DNA from 2 places in the Rhodococcus sp. NBC_00294 genome. Region 2 is predicted to be linked to the other one. Evidence: riboswitches for the same ligand, from Rfam matches in the RefSeq annotation. Region 2 holds a riboswitch; the other holds the start of a gene.
The links. A riboswitch is a leader RNA that binds a small molecule or an ion and turns the genes downstream of it on or off. The one in region 2 is predicted to bind cyclic di-AMP.
Positions count from the first base shown of each region.

Region 1: it holds a riboswitch for cyclic di-AMP, as region 2 does, so the genes downstream of both, OHB23_RS12080 (C40 family peptidase) here and OHB23_RS20195 (transglycosylase family protein) in region 2, are expected to answer to the same signal.

Region 1 covers NZ_CP108043.1:2,568,099-2,582,685, reverse strand. The annotation lists gene OHB23_RS12105 (hypothetical protein) at 1-312, opposite strand, end outside; gene OHB23_RS12100 (AMP-dependent synthetase/ligase) at 448-2,256, shown strand; gene OHB23_RS12095 (glycosyltransferase family 4 protein) at 2,244-3,368, opposite strand; gene OHB23_RS12090 (hypothetical protein) at 3,395-4,711, opposite strand; gene OHB23_RS12085 (C40 family peptidase) at 4,681-5,682, opposite strand; gene OHB23_RS12080 (C40 family peptidase) at 5,973-6,542, opposite strand; cyclic di-AMP (ydaO/yuaA leader) riboswitch at 6,559-6,724, opposite strand; gene OHB23_RS12075 (hypothetical protein) at 6,838-7,128, opposite strand; gene OHB23_RS12070 (DEDD exonuclease domain-containing protein) at 7,304-9,046, shown strand; gene OHB23_RS12065 (Lrp/AsnC family transcriptional regulator) at 9,111-9,386, shown strand; gene trpD (anthranilate phosphoribosyltransferase) at 9,388-10,431, opposite strand; gene OHB23_RS12055 (hypothetical protein) at 10,443-10,934, opposite strand; gene ctaE (aa3-type cytochrome oxidase subunit III) at 11,222-11,836, shown strand; gene qcrC (cytochrome bc1 complex diheme cytochrome c subunit) at 11,915-12,796, shown strand; gene qcrA (cytochrome bc1 complex Rieske iron-sulfur subunit) at 12,793-14,028, shown strand; gene qcrB (cytochrome bc1 complex cytochrome b subunit) at 14,025-14,587, shown strand, end outside.
Region 2 covers NZ_CP108043.1:4,302,167-4,316,753, forward strand. The annotation lists gene OHB23_RS20140 (hypothetical protein) at 19-153, shown strand; gene OHB23_RS20145 (phosphatase PAP2 family protein) at 131-682, opposite strand; gene OHB23_RS20150 (sacsin N-terminal ATP-binding-like domain-containing protein) at 679-3,270, opposite strand; gene OHB23_RS20155 (DUF3027 domain-containing protein) at 3,396-4,223, opposite strand; gene OHB23_RS20160 (glutaminyl-peptide cyclotransferase) at 4,276-5,109, shown strand; gene OHB23_RS20165 (MFS transporter) at 5,178-6,857, shown strand; gene OHB23_RS20170 (DUF2771 domain-containing protein) at 6,854-7,363, shown strand; gene OHB23_RS20175 (cold-shock protein) at 7,443-7,862, opposite strand; gene OHB23_RS20180 (hypothetical protein) at 8,111-8,329, shown strand; gene OHB23_RS20185 (YccF domain-containing protein) at 8,357-8,755, shown strand; gene OHB23_RS20190 (glycosyltransferase 87 family protein) at 8,845-10,131, shown strand; cyclic di-AMP (ydaO/yuaA leader) riboswitch at 10,298-10,504, shown strand; gene OHB23_RS20195 (transglycosylase family protein) at 10,513-11,100, shown strand; gene OHB23_RS20200 (hypothetical protein) at 11,159-11,350, opposite strand; gene OHB23_RS20205 (helicase-associated domain-containing protein) at 11,423-13,708, shown strand; gene OHB23_RS20210 (DNA repair helicase XPB) at 13,785-14,587, shown strand, end outside.

The DNA of each region.
Region 1 (14,587 bases), 1.7 Mb from region 2:
CTCGAACGACATCTGCTTGCCCAGTACTCGTCGGCGGTGGGTGGACGGTTCCTGCACTCCGTCGGTCGGCTCCGCGTGCAGGAAGTAGTGGAGTACGACGCCGTCGAGCATCGGCTCGAGCCACACCTCCATGGTTCCCTGGAGCTGTCCCCCGACGACCCAGCGGACACCCTTCTCGGCCCGGTCCTCCTGGACCGTGACGGTGAGACCCGGGAACCAGGCCCGCCATCGACGGGTGTCCGACACGAGCGCCGCGACGTCCTCGGCCCGTGCTGCGACGAACGTCTGGTCGGCGACCTGCACACTGCTCATGCGGACCAGAATCCCACGTGCCCTCGTCGACGGCGTCGACGACCTCGGTCGACGAGCACGTGCCGGTGACATCCGGGGAATGGACAGGATTACTGTGAAGCCTCGTCCGAAACCGCTACGACATCGGAGGAATCCGTGCGCGAGTTCACCGTCCCGGCACCATTCACCATCGAGGACGACGCGTCGGTGGTCGACGCCGTGTTCGCGCACGAGAAGACCCGGCCCGACGTCGTGGTGTACCGCCGCGCCACCCGCGACGGGTGGTCGGACGTTCGCGCAGCGGACTTCGCGGCCCAGGTTCGCGCAGTGGCCAAGGGGCTCATCGCATCCGGCGTGAAGCAGGGCGACCGGGTCGCCCTCATGTCGTCGACCCGCTACGAGTGGCCCCTGCTCGACTACGCGATCTGGTCCGCCGGCGCCGTCACGGTTCCGGTGTACGAGACGTCCTCGTCGGACCAGGTGCGGTGGATCCTCGAGAACTCGGGCGCCGCCGCGATGATCGCCGAGACGGTGGCCCACACGAACATCCTCACCGACATCCTTCCCGTGCTGCCGGGTGTCGCGACGGTCCTGCAGATCGACGCCTCCGCCGAGCGGCCCGGCGCCATCGACGTCCTCACCGACGCCGGTGCCCAGACCACCGACGCGACGGTGGCCGACCGCGTCGCGGCGCTGCGCTCCTCGGACCCGGCGACGCTCGTCTTCACCTCCGGCACCACGGGACGGCCGAAGGGCTGCGTGCTCACGCACTCCAACCTGATCGCCGAGTCCCGCGGTATCGCCGCCAGTTCCATCGGCCGCATGCTCACCGAGGGACGCACCACCCTGATGTTCCTGCCGATGGCCCACGTGCTGGCACGTGCGGTGTCCATCGCCGCCTTCGACCAGGGCGCGACACTCGGGCACACCCACGACATCCCGCACCTCGTCGACAACTTCGGCTCGTTCCGACCGCACTTCATCCTCAGCGTCCCGCGCGTGTTCGAGAAGGTGTACAACACCGCGCGTCAGAAGGCTCACGGCGACGGCAAGGGCAAGATCTTCGACGCGGCCGCCGACACCGCCGTCGCCTACAGCGCGGCGCGGGACACCGGTGGCCCGTCGATCGTGCTGCGCGCCAAGCACGCTGTGTTCGACCGTCTGGTCTACGGCAAGCTTCGCGCAGCGCTCGGTGGGCAGTGCGAACTCGCCATCTCGGGCGGCGCCCCGCTGGGTGAGCGCCTCGCGCACTTCTACCGCGGCATCGGTGTGACCATCTACGAGGGTTACGGCCTGACCGAGACCACCGCCGCGGCAGCGGTGAACACGCCGGACGAACAGCGCATCGGCACCGTCGGAAAGCCGTTGCCGGGCAACGCCGTCCGCATCGCCGACGACGGCGAGATCCTGCTCAAGGGCGGCGTGGTCTTCGAGGGCTACTGGAAGAACGACGACGCCACCGCCGAGGCGCTGACCGACGGGTGGTTCCACACCGGCGATCTCGGCGCCGTGGACGAGGACGGCTTCATCGCCATCACCGGGCGCAAGAAGGAGATCATCGTGACGGCGGGTGGCAAGAACGTCTCACCCGCCGGCCTCGAGGACTCGCTGCGGGCCAGTGCGCTCATCGGTCAGGCCATGGTCGTCGGTGACCAGAAGCCGTTCATCGGCGCGCTCATCACCATCGACCCCGATGCGTTCCCCGGCTGGAAGCAGCGCAACGGCAAGGACGAGGGCGCCACCGTCGCCGACCTGACGAAGGATCCCGACCTCGTCGCGGAGATCGATGCTGCCGTGGCCGAAGCCAACAAGACGGTCTCGCACGCGGAGTCCATCAAGAAGTACCGGATCCTGCCGGCGGACTTCACCGAAGAGGGCGGCGAGCTGACCCCGACGATGAAGCTCAAGCGCGCCGTGGTCCAGAAGTCCTACGCGAGCGACATCGAGGCCATCTACAGCAAGTGAGCCAGTCGGGCGGCGAGGTCGTCCCACCGCCACTCGGTGGAGACGAACTCGCGTCCCGCGGCCCCCATCGCCGCGGCGCGGTCACGATCGGACAGCACGTCCACGACGGCGCGCCGGACGTCGTCGACCGAGGTGCCGTCGACGGTTGTGCCGGTGACGCCCTCGACGACGGTCTCCGGCGCTCCACCCGACCGGCCCGCGACCACCGGTACGCCGGACGCGGACGCCTCGAGGAACACGATGCCCAGGCCCTCGACGTCCAGACCGGCACCGCGGGTGCGACACGGCATGGCGAACACGTCGGCGAGGGTGTGGTGTGCCGCCAGTTCCTCGGCCGGCACCGACCCCGTGAACACGACGTGATCCGCCACCCCGCACGACTGCGCCAGAGCCCTTAGGGTGTCGCCGTACGGACCGCCGCCGACGACGACCAACACGGCCCCGTCGATCTCCGCACGAATCCCCGGTAGCGCCCGGATCAGCATGTCCTGTCCCTTGCGCGGCACCAACCGCGACAGGCACAGGACGGTCGGCCGATCACCCAGGCCGTAGCGCGCGCGCAGTGTCTCCCGTGCCGACGTGTCGGGCGCGAACACGGTCGAGTCGACCCCCGGCGGCACGTGTTCGAGGGCCGCGTCCGCCCCGAAGGCCGCGGCGAATCGGCCGCGCGTGTAACGGCTGACGAAGGTGACGACGTCCGCCGTCGAGCCGATACGACCGAGCACCTGCCGCGCCGCCGGCAGCATCGACCAGCCCACCTCGTGACCGTGGGTGGAGGCCACGACGCGCTCGGCTCCGGCACGGCGCAGGTGCGGTCCGAGCACGGCGAGCGGAGCAGCGGCCCCGAACCACACCGTGTCGCACTGTCGGTCGGCCACCAGCCTGGCCGCCCGACGGGCAACGTCCGGTGTCGGAAGCATCAACGTCGTCGGGTGCCGCACCACCTCGAAGGGCTGCTCCGCGTCGAACCGCACGTGGGAGTCGCCACGCCACCGCGGTGCGTAGACCACCAGTTCGTCCGCGGGCAACAGCTGGGCGAAGGTGTGCAGATACGACTGGATGCCGCCGCGCCGCGGAGGAAAGTCATTGGTCACCAGCAGCGTTCGACGCATGGGACCACCGTAGACGGAGACCGCCGTCAGCTCTGCCCGGCGGCCTGTTCCGCCACCCACTGCCCCCACTGCGCGAGGAAGTCGACGGTGCCGAAGCCCAGCGTGGCCGAGAAGACCGAATCGGTCACGGTGGGATCGGTCGGTCCGGCCGCGAAACGGTCGTACAGCTGCCGGAGCACCGGCTCCCCGAACCGGTCGGCGACGAACGAGGCCACCGACCAGGCGGACTCGTACGCGATCGATCCGCGACTGCCACCCGCGGCGAAGTCCGAGTCCTCCGGGAGGACCCTGGGCGGTCCCGCCGCGCGGACCACGGCCGCGAGGGTGGGCGCGATCTCGTCGAAGGACAGTCCCGAGCCTCGATAGCCCGAGTAGTCGGCGAAACCCTCGAGCATCCACAGGGGCGCGTCCTCCCCGGTGACCGCGCGCATGGCCACGTGGGTGAGCTCGTGGCGCAGCACGGTGCGGCGGGTCGAGTCGGTGAGCCGGTCCGGCGCAGTCGGGCCGAAGACGATGCGCTGGCCGGTGACCAGGCCCCCGCGGACCGGATCCGCGATCGTCGAGGCCGCGACATCGGTGGACGTGAATCCGTCTGCCGCACTGATGAACTCGGCATCGGAACCGGTGACCGTCAGGACCGCGCGGCGCGACCATCCGAGCCCGGCGAACTCGGTCACGGCCGCCACCGCGGAGGGCAGCTCCGCGGCGAGGTCGTCGATGAAGGCGCGCTGCGCCTCGTGACCCACGACGAGCGACGTGGTCGACCCGGTGGCGACCCGCTCCGTGACCACCGGCCCGAAGTCCCACGGGCCACGCCACGTGGTGCGCCCGTACTGCGGCAGGTCGGCATCGGAGACCAGACGCCACGTGTCGCCCCGACGAGCGACGACGAGTGCGATGTCGCGACTCGTGGAACCGATGTCGGCGTCGGCCCAGGCGTAGCGCAGTGCGACGTTCGGCGCCCACACCTCGGTGGCCGCGAGTGCATCCGCCCGATCGACCGGCACCGGAGTCTCCGGACCCGGAGTGATCTCGTAGCCGAAGTCGGACAGCGGCAGACCGCGCAGCGCCTGCGCGCGGGCGATCTCGCGATCAGCGAATCCCGGGTCAGCGTCGGAGTCGATCAACTCGCGCAGCGCGGCCTCGTCGTCGGAGCGGAGTGCGGCCGTCCATAAGTCGAGCAGTGCCGTGACACCGACGGTGCGGGCGTCCGGGCCCGCAGTCGTCGTGGGCGTCTGCTCGTCGGGTGCCGACGGCGAACACGCCACCAGAAGGGAGAGAACCAGGCCCAGCGCCGCCAGGGCGCGGACCGTCAGTAGCGGCGAGCGCCGTAGAAGGGCCACGATGCCATCGACTCGACACGAACGGGAACACCGAAGGTCGATGCATGGACCACGTTGCCGTTACCGGCGTAGAGACCCACGTGCGATGCGTCGGGATAGAACAGGACCACGTCGCCGGGCTGGAGGTTCGCCTTGTCGACGGGGGTGCCGCCGGCGGCCTGCGCCTGACTCGACCGCGGGAGAGTCTTACCGATCTGCTTGTAGGCCCACACCACGAGGCCCGAGCAGTCGTACCCGTCCGGGCCGGTCGCACCCCACACGTACGGCTTGCCGATCTGCGTGAACGCGGCCGACAGTGCTCCGGCCTGCGATCCCGGCGGGAGGGCGCCGAGGATGGCGGAGGGATCGAAGCCCGGCGGGAACGCGGCGCCGGCCAGCCCCTGCTTCTCCGTGTCGGACAGCGAACCGAACGCGGCGACGACATCGGCTATCTCGCTCTGCAGACGGCTCTGCTTGCCCTGCAGGTCGTCGCTGACAGCTTTCGCCTGCTCCGTGGCCACCCGGGCCGCGTCGGCGGACTGCTGTGACGCCGCCTCGGCTGCCGCTGCGGCGTCGCTGGCCTCCCGGAAGGTGCCGACGGTGGCGGCCGCGTCGGTGGAGATGATGTCGAGAGCGGACATCTGGTCGAGTAACTGCTGCGGGGAATCACTGACCATGACCGCGAAGAGCCGGTTCGTCCGAGCGCCCTGGTAGTTGGCACGGGCGATCTTGTCGACGGCGGGCCGCACCGTGTCGATCTGCGCCGTGGCCGCGTCGAGGGCGGCACGGTCGGCGTCGTGTCGAGCGTCCGCCTCCTGCTGGGCGGCGAGCTTCGCGTCGAGCTCGATCTGGGCGTTGTGCATCGCCTCGGTGGTCTGCTCGGACTCGCGCGAGAGATCGGTGAGCTTCGTGACCGCCTCGGAGGCGGACGCGCCGGGAACCGGGTCGGCGCCGGCGGGACCGGCGGGGAGGACGGCGATCGCCGCTGTCATCGCACTCACGATCACCAGTCCACGCAGTCTCGTACGAGAAGTGGGACGAACGCGGGGGTGGACCGATGACGGCACGATGAACGGTTCTCCGATCTGGACGAGTCCGGGTCGCTCGGCGGCGCGGATGATGGCCGAGGACGTCACGGAAAGATTACGACGCGAACGATGATTCTGTCCACGAAGCCCGAGAACCCGTCGAAAACGGCGGATTCACCGACTGACGCCGCACAGAACCGACCGGGCGATCGGTTTCGTGCGGCGTCAGGGTGTCGAGCGAAGGTGTCGCTGCGTCAGGCGTAGCGACGTGCGCCGTCGAAGGGCATCGACGACAGCGGAGCGATCTTGACGGGCTGGCTCTCGGTGGACGCGTGGACGACGTTGCCGTTGCCCACGTACATGCCGGAGTGCGAGCCGCCGTAGAAGGACACGACGTCGCCGGGCTTCAGATCCGCCTGCGAGACGGGCACGCCGGCCGCGGCCTGGTCGTAGCTCGTGCGGGGAAGCTCGATACCGGCCTGCTGGTACGCCCACTTCATGAGACCGGAGCAGTCGAACGCACTGGGGCCTGCGGCTCCGTAGACGTACGGTGCGCCGACCTTGCTCTCGGCTGCCTGCACGGCGACCTGCGCGGCGCTGGACTGCGGTGCGGCCGGGCCGGGAAGCGCGGGGACCTGCGGCATGGGGGGAAGCTGGCTCAGGATCTGGTCCGGGACCTCGAAGGTGCCGATACCGGGGATCTCCACCGGTGCCGCGAAGGCGGGGGCGGCGGGGATGGCGACAGCGCCTGCGGTGAGCGCGCCGGCGACGAGAACGTTGCGGACCGGCCGCGAGGCAGTGCTGGGTTTGCGGTGTTTCGCCACGAAAAGATGTGCTCCGTTTCTTCCTGATATCCGCCGACCGAGTTAGCTGACGGGTTCGGGCTGGGAAGATCAGCCCTACCCGACGAGCCGCTGGTGCGACTGCGACGGGATTCACCCCGGTGTAACGGTGGGTTCCCGGTACGACCACCCGGAAGAGGCGGCCGATTAGGCGGTGACCTTGCGGCGCAGTCCCTGGTGGCTCTGCTCGACTCCGCAATGTCTCGGAAAGATTACGAAACGGCATCCCCGATGTCGAGCCCAGCCGACTCGTGTCGCGAAACGATCACGGTCCGACTCACCCCGCGGCGTGCTCCGGCCCCGCAGCGGGTCGGTCGTGGCCGGTCTCCTGCGGTGAGGGAATTTCTCTGCCTACCAACCGCAACCGGGGCACCAACCCGCTTTCCGCCAGAACGGCCATCGCCTCCTGTTCGTCCTGCTCGAGACGCATTCTGCGCGTGGCGAAGGGGGCGTCACGCGGGCCGCCGGCCGACGCCGCGGGCATGCCCGGCACCCCCAGCAACACCGAGACGACACAGTCCGAACACGCGTCTCCGCGCACGGTGCACTCGCCGCAATCGACAATCATGTGATCTCCGTCTCATTGTGGTTCACGGTCTCTCGCCGTGATGTTCAGCCCGGATCACACCCGATCCGACGCTCGATCACGCCTCGGAAACGGACGCTAACGACGTGCACCGACACGGCGTGCTCGTCGTGGACGGACCGGGTTCCTGTCGGTGGGACCACCTACGGTGACGCACGTGACTGATGGGGCGACTGTGGTGTCGGGGCATGCACGCGGTGTGCAGCTCGCATTCGACGAACTGGACCAGTCGTTGCGGGACACGACCTTCGTGGTGGTGGACCTCGAGACCACCGGAGGCCGACCGGGCGAGGACGCGATCACCGAGATCGGTGCCGTCAAGGTTCGCGGCGGCCGGGTGATCGGTGAGATGGCGACGCTCGTGGACCCGGGCCGGTCCATTCCGCCCGCCATCGTCGCGTTGACGGGCATCACCGGTGCGATGCTTCTCGACGCCCCTCGTATCGAGCGGGTCCTGCCCACCTTCGTCGAGTTCGCCCGCGGCAGCGTGCTGGTGGCGCACAACGCGCGCTTCGACACCGCGTTCCTCCGCGCGGCGGCGACGCGAATGGATCTGGCGTGGCCGTCGTTCCGGGTGCTGTGCACCGTCACGCTCGCCCGGCGGGTGCTCACCCGTGACGAGGCGCCCTCGGTCAAGCTGTCCTCGCTCGCCACCCTCTTCCAGGTGTCCACCAGGCCCACCCACCGGGCTCTCGACGACGCACGGGCCACGGTCGACGTGCTGCACGGGCTGATCGAACGGGTGGGCAACCAGGGCGTCCACAGCTACGCCGAACTCGTCGACTACCTGCCGACGGTGTCCTCGGCGCACCGCGCCAAACGCACGCTCGCGGCGGGCCTTCCGCACGCCCCCGGTGTCTATCTCTTCCGCGGACCGTCCGACGAGGTGCTCTACGTCGGCACCTCGCGCAACCTCCACCGCCGCGTCCGGAACTACTTCACGGGATCCGAGACCCGCGGACGCATGAAGGAGATGGTCGCCCTCGCGACCCGGGTCGACCACGTCGAGTGCAGCCATGCCATCGAGGCGGGCGTGCGCGAACTGAGGCTCATCAGTGCGCACACGCCCCCGTACAACCGTCGATCGAAGTACCCCCGCAAGGGCTGGTGGCTGACCCTGACGAGCGAGGCGTTCCCGCGCATCTCCATCGTCCGGACACCGGCGCCCGGCGCGCTCGGACCGTTCTCCGTTCGCGGGGCGGCCGCCGAGGCCGCCGCTCTCGTCGCCGAGCACACCCGGCTGCGCTCCTGCACCCACCGCATCGCCGCCTCGGCGGTGCACGACTGTTCCACCGAGGCCGTCGGTGGATGCACGGCGGCGACGGCGAGCCCGCTCACTCCCGAGGAGTACGCCGACGCGCCCGTCGCCTTCCGTGCTCTCACCGAGGGTGCCGACGCAGCGGTGCTCGATGCCGTCGCCGCCCGGATCGACGCACTGTCCGAGGATCTGCTCTTCGAGTCCGCGGCCCGCCTGCGCGACCGCGCGGCCACCCTGTTGACGGCCCTGCGGTCGGTGCAGCGGCTGCAGGCACTCGCGGCCATCGAGCAGTTGATCGCCGCCCGCCGCGCCGACGACGGCGGGTGGGAGTTCGTCGTCGTCCGGCACGGACGTCTCGCCAGTGCCGGTCGTTCCCGCCGCGGCGTCGCACCCATGCCCGTGGTGGAAGCACTCGTCGCCGGTGCGGAGACCGTCGTGCCGGACGCCACTCCCCTACGCGGTGCCACGCCGGAGGAGGTGGCGCTGATCGCGCGGTGGCTCGAGTCGGGTGGCGTCCGCATCGTCGACACCACGGACGGATGGTGCGAACCGGCGCACGGAGCGGGGCGATGGGCACAGTGGTGCGCCGCCGTGCGCGACGTCGGACGCCGCGAGAAGGAACGCACGATGGCCTGGGGATGACCGCACGGCCGAGAACTAGGCTGACCCGCAGTTCGCCCTCTCACGACAGTTCGGAAGGTTCACCATGATCACCGCCATCGTTCTGATCCACGCCGAGGTGCACTCCATTCCGGAGACCGCGCGTGCCGTCGCCGACGTACCGGGTGTGTCCGAGGTGTACTCGTGCGCCGGCGACGTCGACCTGATCGCCGTGGTCAAGGTGCGTACGCACGAGGAGATCGCCGAGGTGATCACCGGGCGCGTCAACCGCGTCACCGGCGTGGTGCGGACAGACACGCACATCGCGTTCAAGTCCTACTCGAGCGCCGACGTCGACGCGGGCTTCTCCATCGGCGAGTGACTCAGGCCGACGTGAACGCCGCCCATCGCGTCAGCAGGGTCTGAGCGGCTCCGTCGTCCACCGCGGCGGCTGCCGTCGTCAACGCACCGGCCATCGCGTCCTCGAGCGAACCGTCGACGCCGCGGAACGCCGCGATGGCACCTGCTGCATTGAGCAGCACCGCGTCCCGCACGGGGCCTCGTTCGCCGCCGAACACCCGACGCGCCACGTCCGCGTTGTGTGCGGCGTCCCCGCCTCGGAGGGCGTCGAGGGACACCCGCTCGATACCGAGATCGCGTGGATCGAGCACCGCGTGGTCGACGACACCGTTCCGGACGATGCGCACCGAGGTGGTCGTCGACGTGGTGATCTCGTCCAGCCCGTCGTCGCCGCGCACCACGAGGACGGAGTTGCCGCGCGCCGCGAACACGCCCGCGACGACGTCGATGAGATCGTCGAACGCGCATCCCACCAGACCGGCGCGCGGACTCGCAGGGTTCGTCAGCGGCCCGAGGACGTTGAAGGCCGTGGGGATGCCGATCTCCTTGCGAGGCGCCGCAGCGAAGCGCAGCGCCGGGTGGAACACGGGCGCGAAGCAGAACCCGATGCCCAGCTCGGCGACACTCGCCGCGACCCGCTCCGGCCCCTGGTCGATACGCACGCCCAGCGCTTCCAACACGTCGGCTCCGCCGCTTTTGGACGAGGCGGCCCGGTTGCCGTGCTTGACCACCCGAATTCCCGCGGCCGCCACGACCACCGACGCCATCGTCGAGATGTTCACCGTGTGGGACCGATCGCCGCCCGTACCGACGATGTCGACGACGTCGTCGTCCACGGGCACGCGCTTGGCGTGGCCGAGCATCGAGTCGGCCAGTCCGCGCAGTTCGTCCGACGTGGGGCCCTTCATCTTGAGGGCGACACCGAAGGCAGCGATCTGGGCCGCGGTGGCGTTGTCCGACATGATCTCGTCCATCGCCCACGCCGTGTCGGCACCCGTCAGGTCCTGGCGTGATGCCAGGGCCCCGAGGACCTGTGCCCATGTACGCGTGCCATCCCCAGCGCTCATGAGCGGGAAGCCTAGTGCTCCGGCGATGCGTCCTCGGCAGCCGGTTGGAGGGCGTCCCAGCCCAGTACCACCCCGTCGCGCCGTTGGGCCAACCCCGCCATCCGTGACCGTTCCTGCGAGCAGTGCAGCGCGTCGAGCACCTGCACCCGCTGCAGCACCAGGACGGTCGCGTCGGAGACACCGCCGGGCAGATGCCCGGGAGTCTGCGCCATGGGACCTGCGGTCGCCTCGCTGTATCCGTCCTGCGCCGCCACCGACACCGCGTCGGCGATCTGATCGGCGGGGAGGAGCAGGTGGTGGCGCAACACCACGTCGTCGTCCGCGGACCAGAGGGGGTCCGTGTGCGCCGCGCGCTCGAGGGTCGTCGAGCACGCCTCCACGTCGTCGAAGCACGACGCGACCACGACGAGGTCGGTGCGAGTGGGGTCGAGGGGCTCCGGAGCCGCCCGGCCGAACAGCCGCTGCCACCACCGTGTCCGCCCACGACCAGAGCCCGAAGTCATGTCACGACAGTGCCAGATGCCGCTGGAACCGGTTCCGGAGTCGCTCGGGAGGCATCGAGTCTGAAGCTCGGGTCGAGACTCCGGCGTGCGGGATACATCACGGGCGCGGGGGTCGACGGAACCCGGTCCGACGTGCACAGACGAGTACTATTGAACAGAAAGTCCAGGAAGACGGGCCGACCGGACCACGAGGAGACATTCTGTGTCACGCGCGCGCGAACGATGCTCGACTCGCCAATACCGCCCCGGCTATGCCATCCGTACTACGACGAGTCATACTTCTCGATGTGACGAGCGCAGTAGGTACTTCGGGATCCGCCATCACCCAGCGTGTCCACTCGCTGAACCGACCGAACATGGTCAGCGTGGGCACCATCGTGTGGCTGTCCAGCGAGTTGATGTTCTTTGCCGGCCTCTTCGCGATGTATTTCGTCGCGCGGGCTCAGGCCGCTCCCGGCCAGTGGCCGCCGGAGCCGACCGAGCTCAACCTGACGCTGGCCGTCCCCGTGACCGCGGTGCTCATCGCATCGTCCTTCACCTGCCAGCTGGGCGTGTTCGCCGCCGAGCGTGGCGACGTGTTCGGACTGCGTCGCTGGTACACGATCACTCTGGCCATGGGCGCGTTCTTCGTCGCCGGCCAGGGCTACGAGTACTACCACCTCGTCCACGAGGGCACCTCGATCTCGAGCAGCGTCTACGGCTCCGTCTTCTACATCACCACCGGCTTCCACGGCCTGCACGTGATCGGCGGTCTGATCGCCTTCGTCTTCCTGATCGCCCGCACCCTGGTCAGCAAGTTCACGCCGGCTCAGGCCACCGCCGCCATCGTCGTGTCGTACTACTGGCACTTCGTCGACATCGTCTGGATCGCGCTGTTCGCGACGATCTACTTCATCCGCTGACCGAGCAGGCGTCGAATACCCGATGACAGCCTCATCGGTCGCATCCGACAAGCCGTCCCGACACGACAAGGGATACAGATGAGTTCCTCTCCCCCCGCCACTCCCGACGACGACGGCACTGTCGTGTCCGCCGGTACGCCGGACGCCTCGGCGACCAAGGCGCGTCGCAAGCGTCGTACCCGTCGCCGGGTCAGTGGCGCCATGGCGCTGTTCATGGGTCTCGTCGGCGCGGGCTTCCTCGCCGCCGCCCTCACCCCCGACGCCCAGGTCGCCACCGCGCAGGAAGACAGCGCGGCCATGGTGCGCGAAGGCCAGCAGATCTACGACACGTCCTGCGTGACGTGCCACGGCGCAAACCTCCAGGGTGTCCAGGACCGCGGACCGTCCCTCATCGGCGTCGGCGAAGCAGCCGTCTACTTCCAGGTCTCTTCCGGTCGCATGCCGATGGCGCGCAACGAGGCCCAGGCCGAGCGGAAGCCCCCGAAGTACAACCAGTCGCAGGTCGACGCTCTCGGCGCCTACATCCAGGCCAACGGCGGCGGACCCACGGTGGTGCGCACCGACAACGGTGAGATCGCGCAGGACTCACTCCGTGGCGGCGACATCGCCCGCGGCAGCGAGCTCTTCCGCCTCAACTGCGCGTCCTGCCACAACTTCACCGGTCGCGGCGGCGCGCTGTCCTCGGGCAAGTACGCACCCACACTCGACCCGGCGAACGAGCAGCAGATCTACCAGGCGATGGTCACCGGCCCGCAGAACATGCCCAAGTTCTCGGACCGCCAGCTCACGCCCGAAGAGAAGAAAGACATCATCGCTTACGTCAAGTCCTCCTCCGAGACGCAGCCTCCCGGTGGATACGGACTCGGCGGCTTCGGCCCCGGTACGGAAGCCATCGCCATCTGGGTGGTCGGCATCGGAGCGGTCGTCGCAGCAGCACTGTGGATCGGAGTGAGGTCATGAGCGACGACAACCGCAAGGACGACGGCGTGCCCGGCGATCCGAACAAGTTCCCCGAGGGCTTCGACCCGGACCGCAAGTACACGGACGAGGAACTGGCCGCCATGAGCCGCGACGAGCTCGTCGCACTCGGCACCAACCTCGATCACGTGGACGTGGCGTTCCGTCGCGCACGCTGGCCCGTCCCCGGAACCAAGGCCGAGAAGCGCGCCGAGCGCAGCGTCAGCCTCTGGTTCTTCCTGGCGGGTGTGTCGGCCGTGGCCTTCATCGCCATCTACCTGTTCTGGCCGTGGCAGTACGCCGGCATGGGCGAGGACAGCTATGGGCTGTACAGCCTGTACACACCGCTCATCGGTCTCACCATGGGTCTCGCGATCATCGGTGTCGGCGTCGGTGCCGTGCAGTTCACCAAGAAGTTCATCCCCGAAGAGGTGTCCATCCAGGATCGCCACGACGGTGGATCGAGCGAGGTGGACAAGAAGACGGTCGTCGCCGAGCTCAGCGACTCCTTCGACACCTCCACGCTGGGTCGACGCAAGATGATCAAGCGCAGCCTCGTCTTCGGCGGCGGCGCGCTCGGCGTCATGTCGATCCTCCCGCTCGGCGGTCTGATCAAGAACCCGTGGGCCGAGGGCGACGAGTCCTCGCTCTGGGTCTCGGGTTGGACGCCGAACTACGAGGGCGAGACCGTCTACCTGCGTCGCTACACCGGACGCGTCGACGACATCGTTCTCGTCCGCCCGGAGGATCTCGACGCCGGCGCCATGGAGACCGTCTTCCCGTTCCGTGAGTCGGAGCGTGGCAACGAGGAGGAGCTCTCGCATGCACTGAAGGGCATCCGCAACGCGGTCATGCTCATCCGTCTGCGTACCGAGGACGCCGACCGCACCATCAAGCGGAAGGGCCAGGAGAGCTTCAACTACGGCGACTACTTCGCCTACTCGAAGATCTGCACCCACCTCGGGTGCCCCACATCGTTGTACGAGCAGCAGACCAACCGGATCCTGTGCCCGTGCCACCAGTCGCAATTCGACGCGTTGGAGTACGCCAAGCCGATCTTCGGACCGGCCGCCCGCGCTCTTCCGCAGCTGCCCATCACGGTCAACGACGAGGGCTACCTCGTCGCCGCGGGCGATTTCATCGAGCCGCTCGGACCCGCCTACTGGGAACGTCCGGCCGGAGTACACGAGCAGGAGAGCGCTTCTGCTGCGTCGTCATCGGAAGGTTCACGATGAGTCCATCCATCGCCACGCTCGCTGCGAAGCAAGCCGAGGACGTCGACTCCCGCTATCACCTCTCAGCGGGTATGCGTCGTCAGATCAACAAGGTCTTCCCCACCCACTGGTCGTTCCTGCTGGGTGAGATCGCGCTGTACAGCTTCGTCATCCTGCTGCTGTCCGGTACGTACCTGACCCTCTTCTACGACCCCTCCATGACGGAGACCACCTACCAGGGCGCCTACGCTCCCCTACGCGGTGTCGAGATGACCAAGGCGTACGCCACCACGCTGGACCTGTCCTTCGAGGTGCGCGGCGGTCTGTTCATCCGTCAGATCCACCACTGGGCAGCTCTGCTGTTCGCCTGCTCGATCATCGTGCACATGATGCGCATCTTCTTCACCGGTGCGTTCCGTCGCCCGCGTGAGGCGAACTGGGTCATCGGCTCGCTGCTGCTCATCCTGGCGATGTTCGAGGGCTTCTTCGGCTACTCGCTCCCCGACGACCTGCTGTCCGGTACCGGGCTGCGCGCCGCCTTCTCGGGCATCACGATCTCCATCCCGGTCATCGGAACGTG
Region 2 (14,587 bases):
ACGTCCGGAGAGATAGAAGTGAAGTACGTCGAAAGTTTCCTCAACCGCCGCCGCCACGTTCGGGCGCTGCGTGATCTCTACGCACGCGCGAACAACGTGGGCAGCCCCGCGATGCGTGACGAGCTTCTCGTCATCGCCCAGCGCGACCGCTGAGTCGCGACACCACCGCGATACCCGCGACACCGACCAGGGCCCCCAGGAGCCAGCCGACGACGACGTCGCTGAGCCAGTGCGCCCCGAGGTAGACGCGGGAGAACCCGATGAGCAGCGTTGCCGCCGTGACCACGGCGGCCGCTGCTCTCGTTCGTTTCCGGGCACTGTCGAACGCGCCGAGCGCGACCAGCAGCGTGATCACCGCCGCCGCGAAGGTCGCCGACACCATGGCGTGACCGGACGGGAACGAGTAGGTCGAGATGTCGACGAGGCGCTCGGGCACCGGCGGCCGGGTCCGGCGGATCGCGTACTTGAGAGCGTTCATGACGAGCCATCCGGTGAACACCGTGGCCACGAGGCCCGGCCCGAAATGGCGGTGCCCCCGGCGCACCAGGATCAGCGCGACCACCACCGTCACGAGTGCGACGCCCGCGGTGTTGCCCACCGTGGTGATCACGGTCATGGCGTCCGTCAGGGCCGCGCTCCGGTGATCCACCATCCAGTCGAGGACATCACGGTCCGCGCTCACGGCAGCACCGTCCGTGACACGTGCGTCTCGCCGTCGTCGGTGACCCAGAAGGGCACCGCTCGCTCCACTCGCACGGTGCCGCGACACCGCACCACCAGGTCGTCGTGCAGGACGACGACGTCCGGGACCGGCCACGACGAGATCGCGCGTGCGGCCGCGAGGGCGGGATGGGTGTCCACCGTCGCCCGCTCCCCCACCGACACGATCTCGACGCTCAGCGCCGTCGACGCCGTCTCCACGTCGAGGAGATCCGCGAGGGTGTCGGCGGACGCCGTCGACCCGAGCACGACTCGGTCGGCGGGTAGCAGGGCGATCCACCGCGGGTGATCGAGGACGACCACCGCGGCGGGATCGGCCACGCTGCCGGCGAGAGTGCGTACCGCCACGGGCGGATCGATGTCGCGTAGATCCACCCGCCCGGCGTCCACCGCCTCGGCGAGGAGCGTGTGGACCCGGATCGCCACCGCGGGAGACACCACACGATCGGGATCGGCCGCCGCGGCGAGCAGATCGGCCGCCGTGTCGGCGTCGTCGATCGCGGGACCCGCCAGCGCCGCGGCGAACTCGGCGGCGCGGGGATGGTCGACGGGGTCCAGCAGTCCACGCAGGGAGTCGTCGCCGGGCAGACGGAGCAACCCCAGCGGTGTCTCGTTCACCCGCGCGTGACGACGCAGCCACCAGGCGGTGTATCCGGTCCGGTCCCGCACCGCCGCGGCCGTCACCGGATCGTCGACGATCTGGGTGAGCGCGTCCGCCCAGCGCGCCTCGTCCACCAGATCGAGATCACGCACGGCGACCAGGGTGCCGGGCTCACCGGCGAGACTGTCCCACCACGCCTCCTCGTCGTCGAGATCGTGATCGGGACCCGCGGGGGTCTCGTCCACCACGACGCCGAAGCCGTGACCCACGCCCACCACCCGCAGGGCGTCCGCGCCGTACCGATCGACGACGGACCGATCCACCACGCCGAACGGGCTGTCCCGCTGCAACACTCGCCGTAACGGCGAGTCCGGCAACAGCAGTTCGTCCGCCGCCCGCATCTCGCCGTCCGACGAGAGCAACGGCAACGACCCGACGGAGCCGATCCTCGTCCCGCCGCCGACAGCTGCCGCGAGGGTCAGCACGTCGTGCACCAGTTCCTCCGGCACGTCGTCCGGATCCTCGAGCATCGCTGCCAACGCGGGGTCGGCGAGCAGGTCGGCCGGGCGAGCGGTCCGCGCTCCCGCGCGGCGGAGCAACGGATGGGCGGCGTCCGGGTGCACCACACGAGCCCACCCGACCGAGCCGAGACGGTCGCCGTCCACCAGCACCACCGTGCGGGGACCCGTGACGGTGCGGCCGTCCGTCAGCGGAACCGGCAGCGCCGCACACTCGTCGACGTCCGCCGAGTCGTGCACGATGTCGGTCAGTGCGTCGTACAGGCGGTGCCACCAGATCGGCGGCCGCGACACCCCCGACAGGCTCTCGACGATGCCCGCGAGCCCGAGCCGACGCACACCGACCGCCGCCAGAGCCGTCGCCGACGCGCGATCCGATGCCTCGGGTGCCACCAGACCCGGCACGACGTCCACGAGGAGTTCGGCCAATTCGGCTGAGATCGAGTCCACCACCGCGGCATTCGCGGGACGTACCGCCCGGCCCGCCGCCGTCGGGACCCACGCGGTCGACTCCAGGTCGCGGACGAGCGCCGCGCGGACCGCCTCGTCGACCTCGGACGCCGGCAGTCCCGGACGCGGTACCGCGGCGGCCCGATGAGACGCCGGCAGGTCGGCGACCAGTGCCGCGTATCCGGTCGCCACGACCGAGAGGTCGGCGCCCGGAAGGACCCGTCGACGGTCGGGCTGGAGGGGGACGTCCGCGATCAGGAGCAGCGGAATCGTCAGCACCTCATCGGATCTGGTGGGCGCACGCAGCACGTCCCGCGTCAGTGGCGCGGGCGAGTCCGGCGTGAGACCGTCGTCCTCGAGCGGCAGAAACCAGCGTGCGGCCGCCGCGTCGCCGCGCCACCATCGTCGGCCGCCGACCCGCACGTCCGTCCACGCTCCCGGGCCCGACGACACCTCACGCACGAGTTCGGTCCCGTCGACGGAGATCGACTGCAGCGCATCGAGTTCGAGCATCAGATCGATCGACTCACGGGCGGCCGCGGTCAGCACTTCGGCGACGTCCACGACGCCGTGCAGCACGACCTCGGTGTCCCAACCCGGGGTCGGCACGTCGTCCGACGCCCACGGCAACCGGAGGACGGGAACGCCCTGCTCCGGCTCACTGAGCCCACGCGCGGCGATCGCTCGGCGCGTCCTCGATCCGTCGAACACGATCGAGCCCGACGTGGATCGGATCTCGATACGCTCGGACACCGCACGGACGGCGGTGAACCCGACTCCGTATCGCCCGACGGACGTGGCGTGCTCGGAAGTCTTGTCGGACGCTCGCAGCGCGGACAGCGCCTGCACCCCGGTGATCGACAGCGGCACACCGACATTCGCGACGTGCAGCGCGTCGCCGACGGACCACACCGCCAGGCGACCGGGAACGTCGGCGCGGGAGGCGGCGTCGGCGGCGTTCTGCGCCAGCTCCGTGATCACGCGATCGCGGTAGCCCCCCACCACCAGATCGGCCTCCGTGGCCGCATCCTCCCGCAGTCGGGTGGGCGACGACGACCAGGCCGCGAGAACGGACTCGCGCAGTGCCTCCGTCCCGAAGGGGTCGGTCAGAGGGTCGACGACGACTCCGTGATGTCGGTGACCGCCTCGGTGTCCCGGGGCTCGGTGTTCTGGGGCTCGGTGTTCTCGGTCGGCGTGGTCTCCAGGGCACCGTCGTCGTAGGCCGCGTACGCGGGCGATCCGGCGCCGGTCGGTCCCTCGGTGTCCGAGTGCGCACCGCAGCCGTACGCCGCGTGCACCACGTGTCCGTCCGCGGCCAACTCGTTTCCGCACACGCCGAACGCAGCGCTCAGCGAACCCTGCAGAGCGAGATAGAAACCACACGTGACGCACGTGCCCGGCGCCGCCTTGGCCATCGGGGAATCGGGACCGAAGTCGCTCTCGGCCCACCGCTCGGCGGCCTCGAGCCGACCCTCGCGGCTCATGACCTGCTTGCGACCGAGACCGAGTTCGAGGGCGACGTCGTCGACGGCGGGATCGCCGGTGGCCAGGTACCCCGGCACCAGTCGGACGTCCTCGTGGCGTGGCGGCAGCAGGTCACCCGGAGCCAGATCGCCGGGACGGATGCGCTCGTCCCACGGAACCCACGTCGGCGCCACCAGGGCGTCCGGACCGGGAAGCAGGGCGAGTTCGCTGACGGTGACGGTCTCGGAGCCGGGGGGCGCTGCGACGACGACCGCCCACTGCCAGCCGCCGTATCCGGGCAGGTCGGCCGCGAAGCGGTGGATCGCAGAGGCCTCGTCGACGGCCTCGACCCCGAGGTGGGCTCCGACCGGGCCTTCGCCCGACTCCACGACGGCGGCCTGCGCCACGGACACGGCGTCGGCGAGGAGCGGGGGGATCTCGGTCACGACAGGGGCACTCACACCCCCTATTTTGCAGCATCGGCTCGCGTCGTGCGCCCACCGGGCCTGACAGGATGGCCGTATGCGTTCGGGTCTCTTGCGTTCAGGTTCGGGAGTCGGCCGCGCGATCGGGTCCGGAACCGTCGCCGCCGCGGTGGTGCTCGGTGGATGCGCGCCGGATCCCGCACCGCCGGCCGCGGACGTGCCCCGCTTCGGCGTCGAGATCGTCGGCACGTCGCCGCACGACACCGACGCCTTCACCCAGGGTCTCGAGATCGACGGTGACCGATTGCTCGAGGGGACGGGCCGCGAGGGCCGCTCCCGCGTCACGGCGTCCGATCGGGAGACGGGCGACGTGCTCGCGGAGGTGGACCTTCCCGCACCGCTGTTCGGCGAGGGCCTCACCGTCGCCGGCGACGCGGTGTGGCAGCTGACCTGGCAGGACGGGATCGCGGTGGCCCGAGATCGTGAGACTCTGCTGGAGCGGCGACGCGTCGACTACGACGGCGAGGGCTGGGGTCTGTGCCTCGACGAGTCGAGTGCGGGATCGAGCGGCCGCCTCGTGATGAGCGACGGCACCGACACCCTCACCTTCCGAGATCCGGTCACCTTCGAGCCCACCGGCAGCGTGCGCGTGACTCGGGGCGAGCGGCCGGTGACGTCGATCAACGAGCTGGAGTGCACCGCGGACGGGATCTACGCCAACATCTGGAAGACCGACGACATCGTGCGGATCGATCCGTCGACCGGCGCCGTGACGGCGATCGTCGACGCCTCGCCGTTGCGTGCCGCACTCGAGGACACGTCCGGAATCGACGTCCTCAACGGCATCGCGGCCGTCCCCGGCACGTCCCGCTTCCTCGTGACCGGCAAATTGTGGCCCACTCTGTTCGAGGTCGAGTTCCGACCACGGTGAGCGAGGGACGCCGCCCCGCCGAGCGAGTCGCCCACACTCCCCGACCCGAGGTGGGGGACAATGACGGGGTGACAGGTCCCGACGATCCGCGCCCCGGTTCGCGACATCCGGGATGGGACAACTACTCGCCGTCCGAGCGACTCCCACCCCGTCGATCGCCGCTGCCTCCGCTGCATCCACCGACGGCCGGACCGGGCGAGACGATCCCGGGCGACCCGACCACGGCGCCCGACCCGACGACACGCATGCCGAACCAGGACACCGGTCCCCGCCGTCCCCGCGTACCGCGCAAACTGACGGTCACCCGCGTCGCGGCGATGCGTGGTCGTGAGATCACGGGCAAGGGCATCGCGACGTTCCGACGCGCCGCCACCGCCGACGGAGCCGACAAGTCCGGTCTCACGGCGCTCACCTACGCGACGATGGCCAACTTCGCCTCGGACGCGGCGATGGCGGTGGCGCTGGCCAACACGCTGTTCTTCTCCGCCGCGACGGGCGAGGACAAGACCAAGGTCGCCCTGTATCTGCTCATCACCATCGCCCCGTTCGCGATCATCGCGCCCCTGATCGGCCCCATGCTCGACCGCCTGCAGCAGGGTCGCCGCATCGCGCTGGCCACCTCGTTCGTCCTGCGCGCCGTCCTCGCCGTGGTGCTGGTCTTCAATTTCGACACCTGGCTCCTCTATCCCGCCGCGCTCGGGATGATGGTGCTGAGCAAGTCGTTCTCGGTGCTCAAGTCAGCCGTCACCCCTCGGGTGCTGCCACCGGACATCGACCTCGTCCGGGTGAACTCCCGCCTGACCGTGTTCGGGTTGCTGGGCGGCACCATCTCGGCGGGAGCGGTCGCGGGTGCCATCGCGTTCGCACTGGGTTCCGCCGGGGCACTGTGGTTCACGTTCGCCGTGACGGTGTTCGGCGCGTATCTCTCCATGCGCATCCCGTCCTGGGTGGAGGTCACCGAAGGTGAGGTGCCCGCGACGCTCGGATACCACGCCGAGGCGACCACCGGCGCGATCGGCATCGTCCCGGCGCCCAGCAAACGGCGGCAGCCCCTCGGCCGCGACGTCCTCACCGGACTGTGGGGCAACGGCACCATTCGTGTGCTCACCGGCTTCCTCACGCTGTACGTCGCGTTCGTGGCGAAGTCCCGCACCGAGCACGAGCCACTCCAGCAGGCACTCATGTTGGCGTTGGTGGGCGCGGCGGCCGGACTCGGCAACTTCGGCGGCAACGCCGCCGGCGCCCGGGTGAAGCTCGGTCGCCCGTCGGTGCTGGTGGTGCGCTGCACCGCGGCCGTCACTGCGGTCGCGATCGTCGCGGCTCTGACGAACAGCCTGCTGACTGCCGCGCTCGCGGCTCTCGTCGCCTCGGGCGCGAGCGCGCTGGCGAAGGTGTCGCTCGACGCGTCGTTGCAGAACGACCTGCCTCCCGAGTCGATCGCGTCCGGCTTCGGGCGCAGCGAGACGGTGCTGCAGCTGAGCTGGGTCATCGGCGGCACGTTCGGCGTGCTGCTCCCCACCGAGTACTGGCTGGGTTTCACCGTGGTGTCGGTGGTCCTTACGATCGGCCTGGTGCAGACATTCGTGACCCACCGGGGCGGCTCGCTGCTTCCCGGCTTCGGCGGCAAGAGACCGGTACGAGCGGACCAGGAGGTGGCGGGCAGCGAACTGCGCCACGCCACCGGCCGAATTCCCCGAGTGGATCAGGACGCGGGCCGCGCACCCGCGGGCGAGGACGCTCCCCGATGACGACACGCAAGATCCTGTACGGACTGTCCGCACTGGTCGCCGTCGTCGGCGTCGCCTTCGTGCTGGTGGTCGGCAAGGCGATCCTCGACGCCCCCGAGGAGTCCCCGCGGGTGTCCGCGTACGCCGACGGCCGGTACGAGGAAGTGGAACCGTTCCGGTACTGCCCGGTGCAGGAGCCGCTCTGCGACTACGAGGGCACGACCGCGACGATGCCCGTGCGCGAGGGCCATCCGCTGCAGTTGTCCCTGCCGGGCGCCATCTCGGAGAACCCGTGGGGCTTCGCCAGCGTCTACGGAGACCCGGACTCCGGCGACGTCGTGGAAGCAGACGAGTACTTCGCCCCCGGGACTCGGAACACGCTCACCGTGCCGCCGGTGAACGAGGACGGACTCGTGCTCATCGGCGTCGAGGTGCGCCTGCCGTCCGGTGTCATCGACGTCGACACCGACCAGGAGGAGATCGTCAGCCACGCCATCTGGTCGATCGCCACCACGACGGCCCTCTAGGACTCGGGGCTCGCGTGACGGATTCACCACCCAGTTCGAGCACTGGCGCACGCACGGCCGCTGGGAGTGACCGCCCGGGTCAGCTGTCCAGTTCGCGGGCGACGGCCCGGACCACCTCGGATATCTTCTGGGCGGTCTTGCGGTCGGGGTACTTGCCCTTGCGCAACTCTGGCTGCACGGTGGCCTCCAGAAGCGTGATCATGTCCTCGACCATGCCGTGCAACTCGTCGGGCGTGTGCTTGCGAGCGGTCGGCTGATCGCGGCGGGCGGCGGCACCCGCCTGACGCAGTGAGGGCGCCGGGTCGAGAACCTTTAGCGACAACGCCTGGGGTCCGCGGCGCCCGGCGGCCATGCCGAACTCGACGCGCTGGCCGGCCTTCAGGCCCTCGACTCCCTGCGGGAGCGCGGACGACCGGACGTACACGTCCTCACCCTCGTCCTGCGAGAGGAAGCCGAAACCCTTGTCGACGTCGTACCACTTCACCTTGCCGGTCGGCACCGATCTCACCCATTCGTCTCGTTGATCGCGTCACATGAATAATCGCGCCCGTTGCCGCCGCCCATGACGGGCCCTGGCGCTCGGGACGCGATGAGTCGATGGTACTCCGCTGCGCGAACGACGAGCACCTCGATATCGCGGGGGTAGGCGGCGGGAAGGCCGGAGGCCGGTCGGGTCGTCAGGCCGGGAAGGCCGGAGGCCGGTCGGGGCATCAGGGCGGGAAGGCCGGAGAGATAGTGTGCTCTCTCGTGACCGACTCCCCCCGTACCGGAACCCCGGCGCTCCTGGTCGCCGCCCTCGTCTGTTTCGGGCTGGGCCTGCTGGCGATCGTCGTCATGTTCGTGACGCTGCTCGTCTGGGACGATCCGCCCGGACTGTGGATCTATCTCTCGGCGATGCTGTGCCCGCTGGGGTTCCTGCTCGGTCTTATCCACGCGCTGCGGTCGGGCCGCCGAGCCCGGCGCTGACACGGCGGAACCGGGCATACTGGTCGCATGCGCCTGCTGCTGAACGTCATCTGGTTGATCTTCGGCGGCCTGTGGCTCGCTCTCGGCTACTTCGTGGCCGGCATCGTCTGCTGCATTCTCATCGTCACCATCCCGTTCGGTGTCGCGGCCTTCCGCATCGGGGTGTACGCCCTGTGGCCCTTCGGCCGGACCGTGGTGGACAAGCCCACGGCGGGCGTCGCCTCGGTGATCGGCAACGTGATCTGGATCGTCGTGGCAGGGATCTGGCTGGCCATCGGGCACATCCTCACCGCGATCGCCATGGCGATCACCATCATCGGGATCCCGCTGGCGTTGGCGAACCTCAAGCTGATCCCGGTGTCGCTCATGCCGCTGGGCAAGGACATCGTCGACTCGGACGCACCGTTCGTGGCCACGCGCTACTGACGTCGGGGCGCGCACTCAACAGAACGAACGGTTCCTTCTCGGCGTGGCCCGAGGGGTGATACACGTCGGATCGGTCTACCATCCTGTGCGTGATACTGAAGAAATCCGATGACCGCACCTTCGGATCACACAGGATCTTCGTCGCCCTCACCGTGATCGGTGCCGCCGTGGCGCTCGTCGCGCACGATCGGCTCATCCCGTTCGACGTCCCCAAGTTCGGGTTGTTCCGGTTCGGCATCGACGCTCTCGTGTACCGCGCCGGCGGAGCGACGGTGCTCGACTCGTCCCCGCTGTACGCCCACGATCTGGTCGGCGAACTCCCCTTCACGTATCCCCCGTTCGCCGCGCTGGTGTTCGCACCTCTCGGGGCGATGTCCACTGCGACGACCAACATCGTCTTCTGGCTCGGGAACATCGCGCTGCTCTATCTGATCGTCCGGTCCTGCTGGATGGTCCTCGGCTTCCGCGACGACCGCAGTCTCCGCATCGTCAGCGCCGCACTGTCCATCGTCTTCACGTGGCTCGAACCGGTGCGCATGACCATCTGGCTCGGTCAGATCAATCTCGTGCTCCTGGCGCTGGTGCTGTGGGACCTGTCGCGGCCCGAGGGCAGCCGGCTCCGCGGCATCGGGGTCGGCATCGCCACCGGCATCAAGATGACTCCCGGACTGTTCCTCGTCCACCTAGCGCTGACACGGCAGTGGCGGGCACTGGTCGTCGGCGTCGTCACCGCCGCGGCGACCGTGGTGCTCGGCTTCGTCGTGCTCTTCTCCGACGCGGTCACCTACTGGTTCGGCGCCATCTCCGACTCGTCCCGCATCGGCGACATCTCGTCCGGCGCGAACCAGTCGCTACGCGCGTCGATACCGAGGTGGTTCGGCATGACCGAGGCGCCGACGCTGCTCTGGATCGTCATCGCCGGAGCCGTCTGCGTGGCCGGCCTTCTCGTGGGCACGGCGGCGCACCGCCGGGGGTTGCCGCTCCTCGGCCTGATCGTCATCGGCCTGACAGCGCCTCTGGTGTCCCCGTTCTCCTGGGGTCACCACTGGGTATGGCTCCTGCCGCTGGTCATCGTCTGCATGGACGTCGCACTGCGTGCCTCGAACCCGCTCGCCTGGATCCTGCCGCTCGTCGCGAGCCTGCCGCAGATCGCCTGGTTCTGGGTGGCGCCCGGTGACGTCTACGCGATCGGCACCTTCATGCTCCCGCCGTCGAACCGACTCGAGGGTGTGGTGCTGCAGACCGTCTACCCGACCACGGGTGTTCTGGCGCTCGTCGTCGTGGCTGTGATCCTGCGCACATGTGACGTCGGACACATAACGAAGCGGTCACGAACGGGTGACGAGACGGTGGTCAGCACGCCTTCGCCGTCCTAGCTGCGACGACCCGTTCGAACACCTCACAACGGCGGCGCGACGCGCGCACCAGGGGAAGTTATCGAACAGTGACATGTGTGCCCGTTTCGTAATACTGTCCATCACGGCCGGAAGTTCGGCCGACGTCCGGCCCGCCGCGCCAAACCTCGTCCCGCGGGTACCGGACATCCCTCACAGACATGATCAGGGACGAGGGCGGGGGACCCACACGTCCTTCGTAGATATCCGGCCGGCTCTCGCGGCGCCCCACCGGGCACCGAGCAGTCGACCTAGGGGTGAAGCCTCTCCGCTCCAGCCAGGAGCGCACCGAGGCCGGGCTACCTCTCAGCCCGAATCCGACAGCTGACCTCGCAGGCGCGTGTGGAGAGGATTTCTACCCTTATGAGCGGACGTCATCGCAAGCCGAGCACCACGGGCAAGACCGTCGCCAAGGTCGCCGTCACCGGCGCACTGGTCGGCACCGCAGGTCTCGCATTCAGCGGCACGGCCAACGCAGCCCCCGATTCCGACTGGGACCGTCTCTCGCAGTGCGAGGCCGGCGGCAACTGGGGCATCAACACCGGTAACGGTTTCCAGGGCGGCCTGCAGTTCTCGCCGAGCACCTGGACCGGACACGGCGGCGGAGAGTTCGCGGCCACCGCGAACCAGGCCAGCCGTGAAGAGCAGATCGTCGTCGCCGAGCGCGTGCTCGAGTCGCAGGGCTGGGGCGCCTGGCCGTCCTGCTCCTCGCAGCTCGGACTGAGCAGCGGTCCGACGCAGCGCGACGCACCGGCGACCACGGCGCCCACCGCACCGGCACTCCCCGATCTGACGAGCATCCCGTCGACCGAGCAGGCCGTGCAGGGACTCACCCAGGTCGTCCAGAACTTCACCAACGATCCGGCGATCCTGGGCTTCGTCCAGGCCGCCACCGCGGATCCGCAGGTGGCGAGCTTCATCGCAGCGAACCAGGATCTCCTGCCCCGCTGACCCACTCCACGAGAAAGGCCCCCACCGACTGGTGGGGGCCTTTCTCGTGTCTCGCGCGTCAGCGGTTGATGACCGTGTGGGGATGCGCGTAGGGCAGCGAGTCCACCGGCAGCGGGAACTCCGTCTCCTCACCGAACGGGGACAGGTTTCCGGCGCGCGCCGACATCAGTTCGGTGACGGGATGATCGTCGTCGTCCGCACTGTGCGGCCAGCCCGGGTCGACATATCGCTTCTTCTCTGAGTTCGCCATGGTTCATTTCACCATTCGGAGTAGCGCCTCTGCCAGTCCAGGTCCCTGGACCGGTCTCTACGCTTGACCTCGATGACCGACAACGAGGGCACGCCGGCGGACACACTCACCGAGTGGTTGTCCGCGCGCAGCGACGACGAACTGGCCGAACTGCTGCGGCTCCGCCCCGATCTGACCATCCCGCCGCCGCCCACACTCGAGGTTCTGGCGGGCCGGTCCGAGCAACGTGCCTCGGTACTGCGCGCGGCCGAGGACCTGGACACCACGTGCCTGACCGTCGTGGAGCTGCTCGCGCACGAGGGCGCCGACACCGCCCCGGTCGCCCGCGCCCGACTCGACGAGATCGTCGGCCGCCGAGCGACGAAGAAGGCGGTCGACGCGGCTCTGTCGGTGTTGCGTGCGCGTGCGCTGGTGCGCGGCACGACGTCGCTCACCCTGGTCGCGGCCGCACGCGACGCCGTGCCGTGGCGGGTCGGACGGTTCTTCGACGTCGACGCCTCGCTCACCGCCGAGGTGGTCGGTGCGAAGCTCGCGGAGATCGACGACCGCAGCCGTGAGCTGCTCACCACGCTGACCCGCTCGTCGTCGATCGGCCGGACGCGCGACGCTGCACCCGGTACGCCCGCGGATCGGCCCGTCCAGCGCCTGCTCGCCGCCGGGCTGCTCACCTGGCTCGACGACAACACAGTCGAACTGCCGCCGCAGGTCTCGCAGGTACTCCGCGGCGAGCCCGTCACCGATCCGGTGTCGCTGGCCCCACCGGCGGCGTCGACCACCGCTGTCGGGGTGGCGGACGTCGACGCGGCCGCCGCCGGGGAGGCCCTCGAGCTGCTGCGGCACTGCGAGGACATCGTCGACTCGCTCTCCCGCACGCCCGCGCCCGCACTCAAGGCGGGGGGACTCGGCGTCCGGGAGATCCGACGCATCGCGAAGGCAGCCGATCTCGACGAGGCGCGAGTCGGCCTGCTGGTCGAGGTCCTGGCGGGCGCCGGACTCATCGCGGTGGGGCTGCCCGATCCGGGACCGCTCACCGACATCGACGACATGTGGACGCCCACCCCCGCGGTCGACGCATGGGTCACCGCATCGCCGGCACAGCGCTGGGCCACCCTGGCAGGTGCCTGGCTGGATCTGCCCAGGGTGCCGTGGTTGATCGGCATGCGCGACGCCAACGACAAGCCGATCGCCGCACTGTCCGACGAGGCCCGCTCGGCCGCCGCGCCCCGAGACCGGCGGATCGTGCTGGGCGTGATCGCCGATCTCGCCTCGGGAAAGGCCCTCGCCACCGAGGACGTCGTCCGCATCGCCACCTGGCGCAGGCCTCGCCTCGCCGCTCGCCTGGGCGTCGGCCCGGTCTCCCGCTACCTGGCCGAGGCCGGCGCTCTCGGGGTCGTCGGCCGCGGAGCACTGTCCACCCCCGGACGCGCACTGATCGGTGATCCCTCCTCGGCCGCGGCGGCGATGCACCGCGTCCTGCCCGAACCCATCGACCACGTTCTGGTCCAGGCCGACCTGACCGTCGTCGCCCCCGGGCCGTTGACTCCCGAGCTCGCGCAGCGGATGGCGACGGTCGCGGACATCGAGTCGGCGGGCGCCGCGACGATGTACCGCATCGACGAGCGGACGCTGCGACGTGCTCTGGACGGCGGCACCACCGCCGCGGAGCTCCATGCCCTCTTCGCCACCCATTCGCGGACGCCTGTCCCGCAGTCGCTGACCTACCTCATCGACGACGTCGCCCGCCGCCACGGACGCCTGCGTGCCGGGGTGGCGTCGTCCTTCGTCCGCTGCGAGGACCCCGCACTGCTCGCGGAGGTGCTCTCCTCTCCCGCCGCCGAGGCCCTCGCGTTGCGGGCACTGGCCCCGACCGTCGCGATCTCGCAGGCGCCGCTGGCCGACGTGCTGGCCGGGCTGCGCGCCGCCGGGTTCGCACCCGCGGGCGAGGACTCCTCCGGCACCATCGTCGACGTCCGCGATCGCGGTGCGCGCGTCGTCCCCCGTCGCGGTCGCTCGCCCTACCGCACGCCCGCCGTCCCCACGGACGAGCAACTGGGGCGCCTCGTCTCGGAGATGCGGGCCGGCACCCGAGCCGGAGAGGTGCGCCGGACCGAGCGTGAACGGGTGCGGTCCGACGGCACCCGTGCGTCCGGCGCCGCGACGATCGCGCTTCTCCAGCGCGCCGCGTTGTCCCGCTCACCGATCAGCATCGGTTACGTGGACGCTGCCGGTGTCTCGAGCAACCGTGTCGTCGAACCGGTGACCGTCGGCGGCGGCCAACTCGACGCGTGGGACCCCGACGCCGGTGTCATGCGTCACTTCACGTTGCACCGCATCACGTCGGTGGCCCTGCTCGCCTGAACCGCCGCGCCGGTGCAAGGCACAATGGACTGGTTGCGCCCCGGTTCGTCCATGCGGGGCGCGTGAAGGAGAGACCGTGACCGACGGACCGTTGATCGTCCAGTCCGACAAGACCCTGTTGCTCGAGGTCGACCACGAGCTCGCCGGGCAGGCCCGCGCGGCCATCGCTCCGTTCGCCGAGCTGGAACGCGCACCCGAGCACGTCCACACCTACCGCATCACCCCGCTCGCGCTGTGGAACGCGCGCGCCGCGGGCCACGATGCCGAGCAGGTGGTCGACGCTCTCGTGACCTTCTCCCGCTACGCGGTTCCGCAGCCCCTGCTCGTCGACATCGTCGACACGATGGCCCGCTACGGCCGGCTCCAGCTGGTCAAGTCGCCCGTGCACGGGCTGTCCCTGGTGAGCCTCGACCGCGCCGTGCTCACCGAGATCATGCGGCACAAGAAGATCGCCCCGATGCTCGGCGCACAGGTCGACGACGACACCGTGCTCGTCCACCCCAGTGAGCGCGGGCGCCTCAAGCAGATGCTCCTCAAGGTCGGCTGGCCGGCCGAGGATCTGGCCGGATACGTCGACGGCGAGGCGCACCCCATCGATCTCGACTTCTCCGGTGGCCACTGGGAGCTACGCGACTACCAGCAGATGGCGACCGACTCGTTCTGGGCCGGCGGATCCGGTGTGGTCGTCCTCCCCTGTGGTGCCGGCAAGACGATGGTGGGCGCCGCGGCCATGGCCAAGGCCCGCGCGACCACATTGATCCTCGTCACCAACACCGTCGCCGGTCGGCAGTGGAAGCGCGAGCTCATCGCCCGCACCTCCCTGACCGAGGAGGAGATCGGCGAGTACTCCGGCGAGCGCAAGGAGATCCGCCCGGTCAC